Regions from separate parts of the Oceanospirillum sp. genome, predicted to be linked through region 2. Evidence: predicted binding sites of a transcription regulator. Region 2 holds the regulator's gene; the other holds the start of a gene.
The links. Region 2 encodes FliA, which starts transcription of late flagellar genes. Its sites were predicted from a motif close to CTAAAGTTNNNNNNNNNNCNGCCGATA; they were not measured.
Positions count from the first base shown of each region.

Region 1: a site for FliA is predicted at 1,214-1,240, ahead of AC4GL5_RS03510 (flagellar protein FlaG). Genes of this name have one in related genera too.

Region 1 covers NZ_CEYNZH010000004.1:140,117-143,645, reverse strand. Annotated here, with positions in the region: gene fliD (flagellar filament capping protein FliD) at 1-687, opposite strand, end outside; gene AC4GL5_RS03510 (flagellar protein FlaG) at 735-1,169, opposite strand; gene AC4GL5_RS03505 (flagellin N-terminal helical domain-containing protein) at 1,316-2,479, opposite strand; gene AC4GL5_RS03500 (flagellin N-terminal helical domain-containing protein) at 2,850-3,529, opposite strand, start outside.
Region 2 covers NZ_CEYNZH010000003.1:129,133-132,661, forward strand. Annotated here, with positions in the region: gene AC4GL5_RS02710 (chemotaxis protein CheA) at 1-310, opposite strand, end outside; gene AC4GL5_RS02715 (protein phosphatase CheZ) at 323-1,111, opposite strand; gene AC4GL5_RS02720 (chemotaxis response regulator CheY) at 1,169-1,546, opposite strand; gene AC4GL5_RS02725 (RNA polymerase sigma factor FliA) at 1,633-2,361, opposite strand; gene flhF (flagellar biosynthesis GTPase FlhF) at 2,381-3,529, opposite strand, start outside.

The sequences.
Region 1 (3,529 bases), on a different contig from region 2:
ATCTGCGGCAAAAGAGAGCGTACCACTCAAGTTAGCGTCTTTAGCGCTATCTGCTCGTTCTGACATGTCACCCGTAGTTGTAAAACTGTCAAGACTGGCATCATCATTGGTAACGGTCAGAACTTCTCCAGTACCTTCTGCATAGTACTCAAGACGTCCATCAGTGATTCTTGCTCCAATTCCTGACAGTGCATCAATATTGTTTTTGATGTCATTCAACGAATCACCAGCACCTACGCTAACGTCTACTGTAGCTCCGGTATCTATTTGAAAAGATAACGTTCCAGATTTTCCCAGAGCTGAAGACGCATCTGCATAGCTATCACTTTGATATTTAACAGAACGCCAATCAGATGTGGACTTACTTCCACTGGCAAGAGCAACCACTTCAATGTCGTATGATGAAGCAACGGCATTAGTATCTGATTCCACCTTAATAAGGTCACCACTACTGGGCTGCGTCAGAGTTGGTGTCATTTTTGTAAACAAAGACGCATCTTTCAGATTATCTGCTGCTGTCTTAAAGTCAGACATCAAACTCTTTAGGATGCCCAAACCTGACAGTGAATCTTCTGCTTGAATTTCACGCTTGCCAAGCTGCTCGACCTTAGGCTTAGCTGCAGCCTCGACCAAACCGTCAAGCATTGTTGATAAATCAAGTCCGGAACCAATTCCTAAAAAGTTCATATCAATCTCCTAATGGCGTTGCCCACCATTTTAATGAATCCAGTAAATTACACTTCATCCGAAAGCAAACTAAATGACTGAGATACCGAACCTGACAAAAACTCTTTCATCACTTCGTCAAGACGCTTGGCAATTTCAATGGTTTGCTCAGAAGGAATCTGTCGAATCACTTCGTCAGTATCCTTATCTACAACTTCAACAACAACGCGTTGCAGCTCTTTCTCCACTTGCAGACGCAGGCTGACTTGCTGAATTTCTGCGTATTGATTAACTTTGTCCACAGCATCCTGAAGCTCTTTCTCCCGATCACCGCCACCTTTCTGCCCTGCCATAGCCGACTTAAGCTCATCAACAGCCGATGTTCGAGCATTTTCAAGTTTTACTCCAGCTTCAGTTGTTACCTTGCCAACATCCATACCGGCATTTTTTTGCCGCATTTCGTAACCCTGTCCATAGGCATCGTTAGAACCTTCAACTTTCATGCCAATTCCTCCTAGAGCTTATTGCCCCTTAACTATTGTTATTTTATCGGCCTGTAAAGAGAAAACTTAAATTTCTGTCTAATAAGAAGAGTAGAACAGATAAAAAAAATCCCGCCGTAGCGGGATTTTTCACTGCTGTTAATCAATTAACGCAGTAATGACAGAGCGGTCTGTGGCAACTGGTTCGCCTGAGACAGAATAGTCGTAGAGGCCTGCTGAATAATCTGGTTACGGGTCAGCTCAGCCGTTTCAGAAGCAAAGTCTGTATCCTGAATACGGGAGCGAGAGTCCGATACATTTACAACAGCAGTGGTGTTATTACGTACAGTAGATGCCAAACCATTTTGCTCTGCACCCAATTTGGCACGCTGAGTGTCTACCTGAGTGATCAGACCACTCATGGCGTCCAGCAAAGTGTCTGTTGCGAAACCATGAATTTCATTAAGCTGCGCATCACTATAACCTGCACTTACGGTCCCAGTAATCCCGACCGTAGTTTTCACATTAGCGATAGCCATTATGTTTGATGCAACAGCCGAAGAAGTCGTTGCCTCAGCTTCAAGGATTGTCGTCAGCGCCGCAATATTCACAACGCCAGATACGCCATCTTTGCCAAGGTCAGCAATCTTACCTTCACGGCTAGTACCAAACAGAGCATTAGTGGCAACCCCGGTACTCACATTATTAATTACAGCGTAAGCCGCAACCATTTTACCGATAGTACCTGCAGTATTGAAGCCAGTACTCAGTGTAGACAGATCACCCGTTACACCTTCAGCGTCTGCAACGCCACCAAACAGGGCTGCAAGCTCCGCATTCCCCGTAGTCACCGTATCCTGCTCACCTGCCTGAGCACCGGATTGAATCTGAAAGCCTGATTCAGGGGAATCACCGTTCAGAATCTTCAGCGTGCCATATGCAGTTCGGTCAGCAATATCGTTATTCACATTTAGCAGCTTGGTAAATTCCTGACCTAGCGCGCTACGATCATCATCAGACAGTGTACGGTTACCGCCTTGCACCACAAGCTGACGCATACGTTGAATGTTGTTAGTCACCTCACCCAAAGCACCTTCAGCGATCTGAGCAATAGAGATACCATCATTGGCGTTACGACTTGCCTGGTTCAGACCTGTGATCTGAGTTGTCAGACGATCAGAAATCTGCAGACCCGCCGAATCATCACGAGCACTGTTGATGCGACTACCCGAAGACAGTTTCTCAAAAGAACTGTTCATACGATCTGTCACATTTGACAGGTTTTTCTGGCCATTCAGCGCAGAAACATTGGTATTTACATATAAAGCCATGGGCACACCCCTTCAACTTACATTAATAAACGACTAAAGGTTTAATCCAATCTCTGAGACCGTGATTGCGTCACCTTTGTCTTATCCATATCGGCTTTTTGACGCATTCCTTTAGCATCCTATATTATTTGAAATAAAAAAATCCCACTGAAGCGGGATTTCAGGCTGCTGACAAAGTCCGCACACCTATTTTTCACACTTTTTTCCAAAAATGCGTATTTTTTAAATCCTTTGCAATCAATAGATTAGATAGATCCGTTTTTACCATTTTTCATTTTTTACGCAAAAATAAACCCCTGCAATAAATTGCAGGGGTTTATCAATACTCTGAAATCCCGCCAAAGCGGGATTTTTTACTGCCGTTAATCAATTAACGCAGTAATGACAGAGCGGTCTGTGGCAACTGATTCGCCTGAGACAGAATAGTCGTAGAGGCCTGCTGAATGATCTGGTTACGGGTCAGCTCAGCCGTTTCAGATGCAAAGTCTGTGTCCTGAATGCGGGAACGAGAGTCAGATACGTTTACAACCGCTGTGGTGTTGTTACGTACGGTAGACGCCAAACCATTCTGCTCTGCACCCAGCTTAGCACGCTGCTTATCAACCTGAGTGATCAGACCACTCATAGCATCCAGAAGCGTATCCGTCAGATGACCTGTGATTTTATCCAGCTGCGCGTCAGAGAAGCCAGCAACAGAGTCAATATTAGCAGCAGTATCAATAGAAAAAGCACCTGCCACTGCTGCTGCCACATGAGAAGCATTACCCGCAGAAACACGCCCCGGCGTATCAGTAAGCAGCTTTGTCAGGTTAGCAATGTTAATCTCTGCCCCCTGATCTTTGTCAGTACCATAATCAGCAACTGTGATTGAATCACCGGTACCAAAACCAAACAGAGCTTGGTTAGCCGCAGAAATATTAGATGTACCAGTTAAAGCGGCATACGCTGCAACCATATCACCCATTGCACCGAACTGTCCTATATTAGCAACAGACATGGCAGACATTTTAAGAGTAGCGGTTGCACCGCTGCTGCGACCATACTCACCAA
Region 2 (3,529 bases):
CAAACATCTCGTTAACCGTATCCAGTGCACTCAGTACGGTATCCATCAACTCAGGTGTTACCGAACGCTGATGTTTTCTCAACGTGTCAAAGACATTCTCAGCAACATGGCAGCAATCCACTAGCGGCGTGAGCTGGAGGAACCCCGCACCACCTTTAACCGTGTGAAAGCCACGAAAAATTGCATTCAGGAGATCAGGATCATCAGGAGACTGCTCCAGATCGACTAACTGCTCAGACAGCAATTCAAGGATTTCACCTGCTTCAATTAAGAAGTCCTGCAAAATATCCTGATCGACTTCAAAGCTCATCCATACTTCTCCTTAAAAGCCGAGACTCGATAGCAGGTCATCAACTTCATCCTGCCCGGAAACAACATCTTTCCGCTGTTCTGCATTAACAATCGGCCCCTCAGGAGCATGCGCTTCCTCAGCAACCCGATCACTGGTGTCGTGCTGAATCCCCGTAATCTGATCCACCTGACCAGCCATACAAACCAGATTTACGAGGTTTTCTTCAATTTCCTGAACAAGGGTGATCACTTTAATCAAGACCTGGCCAGTCAAATCCTGATATCCCTGAGCGAGCAGGATATCGTTAAAATTGCTGGAAAGTGTTCCTGCCTGATCTTCAGTTTCCTTCAGGAAATCATCAATTTTTCGATAAAGGTCTCTGAACTCGTCCGGTTTCATTTCCCGTCGAACCAAGCGCGCCCAATCCTGTCGCAAAGACGTTGCCTGCTCACGTAGGTGTTCAGCAACTGGAGCGCTTTCATCAACTTTATCCATCGTTTGATTGGCCGCATCCTGTGTCATTTTTATGACATAATTCAGTCGATCTGTCGCATTTGCCATTTGCGACATCTCTTCCGAAACAGGATTACCAGCACCAACATCAATATGGAAATTGGTTATAGCATCATGCAAAGCACGAGTCAGACGCCCTACTTCCAGGTACAAGTTTCGGTTTCGCTCATCATTGATACGTTGGATAAGGTTAACGGCATCGCTCAGATTACCGTTTTCCACTTTTTCCATCAGCTCAGAGGTACTTTCTTTGAGTATCTGCTCGAACTCGGTTGTTTGCTGTCCACCCGGGCTTTTCAGAGCCATAACCTGAGACCTTTATCTTAATGAATGACTTGACTGGCCAAAATTCCCAGCAGCCAATTACTGCTGTTCAATTCGTTCAAAAATCTTTTCGATTTTTTCCTTGAGAACGGCAGCCGTGAAAGGCTTAACAATATAGCCATTTACACCAGCCTGAGCCGCTGCAACAATCTGCTCACGTTTGGCCTCTGCTGTAACCATCAGAATAGGCAAATCTTTCAGTTTAGGATCAGCACGACAAGTCTTAAGCAGGTCAAAACCTGTCATACCTGGCATATTCCAATCCGTTACCAGAAAGTCAAAGTTGCCTGTTTCCAATAAAGGGATGGCGGTCAGACCGTCATCAGCCTCATGCGTATTAGTAAAACCCAAGTCACGAAGCAGGTTTTTGACGATCCGTCTCATGGTGGAAAAATCATCCACAATGAGAATCTTCATATTCTTATCCAAGGCAACCTCCACTCACCCAATTTGCCACTACTAGAATACTACAATTATTCATTTATCAAATATATATAATGTAATTACTTCCACTCAGATAAACGAGACCTTAGCCTTAAGGCTGCCTGGCTGTGTATCTGACTGACTCTTGACTCACTTACATCGAGAACCGAACCAATCTCTTTCAGATTCAAACCCTCAGTGTAATAAAGTGCCAAAACCATTTGTTCCCTCTCAGGAAGCCCAGCGATGGCATCTGCCAAAGCCCTTTGAAACGCACCACCTTCAACAGCCTCATCAGGCTCTGCCGATGTTTCATCCGCCACCTCGAAGCTACTGTCTTCGTTATCGGTTATTTCATCAAAACTGAACAGCTTAGTTCCGGCAGTGTCGCGCACATAGTGATTATACTCTTCGGCAGTAACCCCCATTTCGGCTGCTATTTCACTATCACGGGCATCACGGCCCGTCCTAGCCTCAACCTGTTTAATCGCCTCGGAAACCCTTCGGCTATTTCTGTGAACAGAGCGAGGAGCCCAATCATACCTGCGAACCTCATCAAGCATTGCACCCCGAATACGAATCGAAGCATATGTTTCAAAACTCGCACCTTTCGAGCCATCAAACTTTTGAGAGGCTTCAATAAGACCTATCATCCCCGCCTGGATCAGATCATCAAGCATAACGGTTTGGGGCAGCCGGCTTAGAAGATGCTGAGCAACTTTCTTGACCAAAGGAGCATGCTCGTCAACCAGACTGCTTGTCACTGTTTTGCCGGAATAGTACATACCTGAACTCATTACCAGAGCCATAGATAGCGACCTCCCGTCTCTATCGTTCCGGATTTTGGTTAGTTTCGTTCTTTTCAAGCAGCTCCAGAGCGTTACTCACAAGTACGCCTGAATCTCCTAGCCTCAAATCATCCGGAATCTTTTGGCCACTGGCCAAATATGCAAGAGGCAGCCTGTTATCAGCTATAAGACTGATCACCTCACCTGCACTTGTTGCTTCATCCAGCTTAGTAACAACACACCCATTCAAACCGTGTCGCCTATAGGCCTCATATGTCGATTGCAAAACCTGTTGCTGGCTGATTGCACTCAACACTAAATATTTACGAATTCTAACTGAAGCGGTCTCTAATAAGGAAAACTGCTCCCTCATATTTGGATCCTGAACACTAAGGCCAGCAGTATCAATTAAAATAAGCGCCTTGGTCTTCAATGATTTAAGCGTAGCATCCAGCGAATTTTTCTCATCGACAACGCGAACAGGAACCCCAAGAATACGACCGAAGGTCCTGAGCTGCTCATAGGCAGCAACCCGATAACAATCAGTAGTCACCAACGCCATGCTATCGGGGCCATATTTTAAAACATATCGGGCAGCCAGCTTTCCAATGCAGGTTGTTTTTCCTACACCAGTTGGCCCCATAAGAGCCACAATCCCGCCCTGATCAATAACATCTGAGCCTGTAGTCAACACTTGCGCTCGAATCTGGTCGACAGACTTTTCCCAAGCAGCCGAAAACTCAACATCATCAGCTAATGAAGCACTTTCAATAATTCTTACAGCAAAATGCTCAGAAAGCCCCATTCGACGTAGACGCTTATAAAGCATAGCCTCAACAGGCTTTCTCTCAGACATCGTCTCCTTCATTTGCTCTCGAAGAAGTTCTCTCAACCCTTGGATCTCAGACTGCATCGCTCTAATAGCTGCATCTTCTGGGCTTTTTCTGCGCCCCCGAGCCTCAAGCGTGTCAACCATAGCCTCGGCCTGATCAAACTGGCGCTCTTTTGCCTTCACCTGAAAAGCATTCTCAAGACGATCCGGTGATTGCTCACCCGACGCATTTTCAATTACATCCTTAGCTTTAGCTAACGCATCAGCCAGAGAATCGGTCAGCGCATCACTATTTTCAGGATCGATACGTTCACTGGGTTCACGAAGAATACTGGCGTCATAATCAACAGCCGTAAC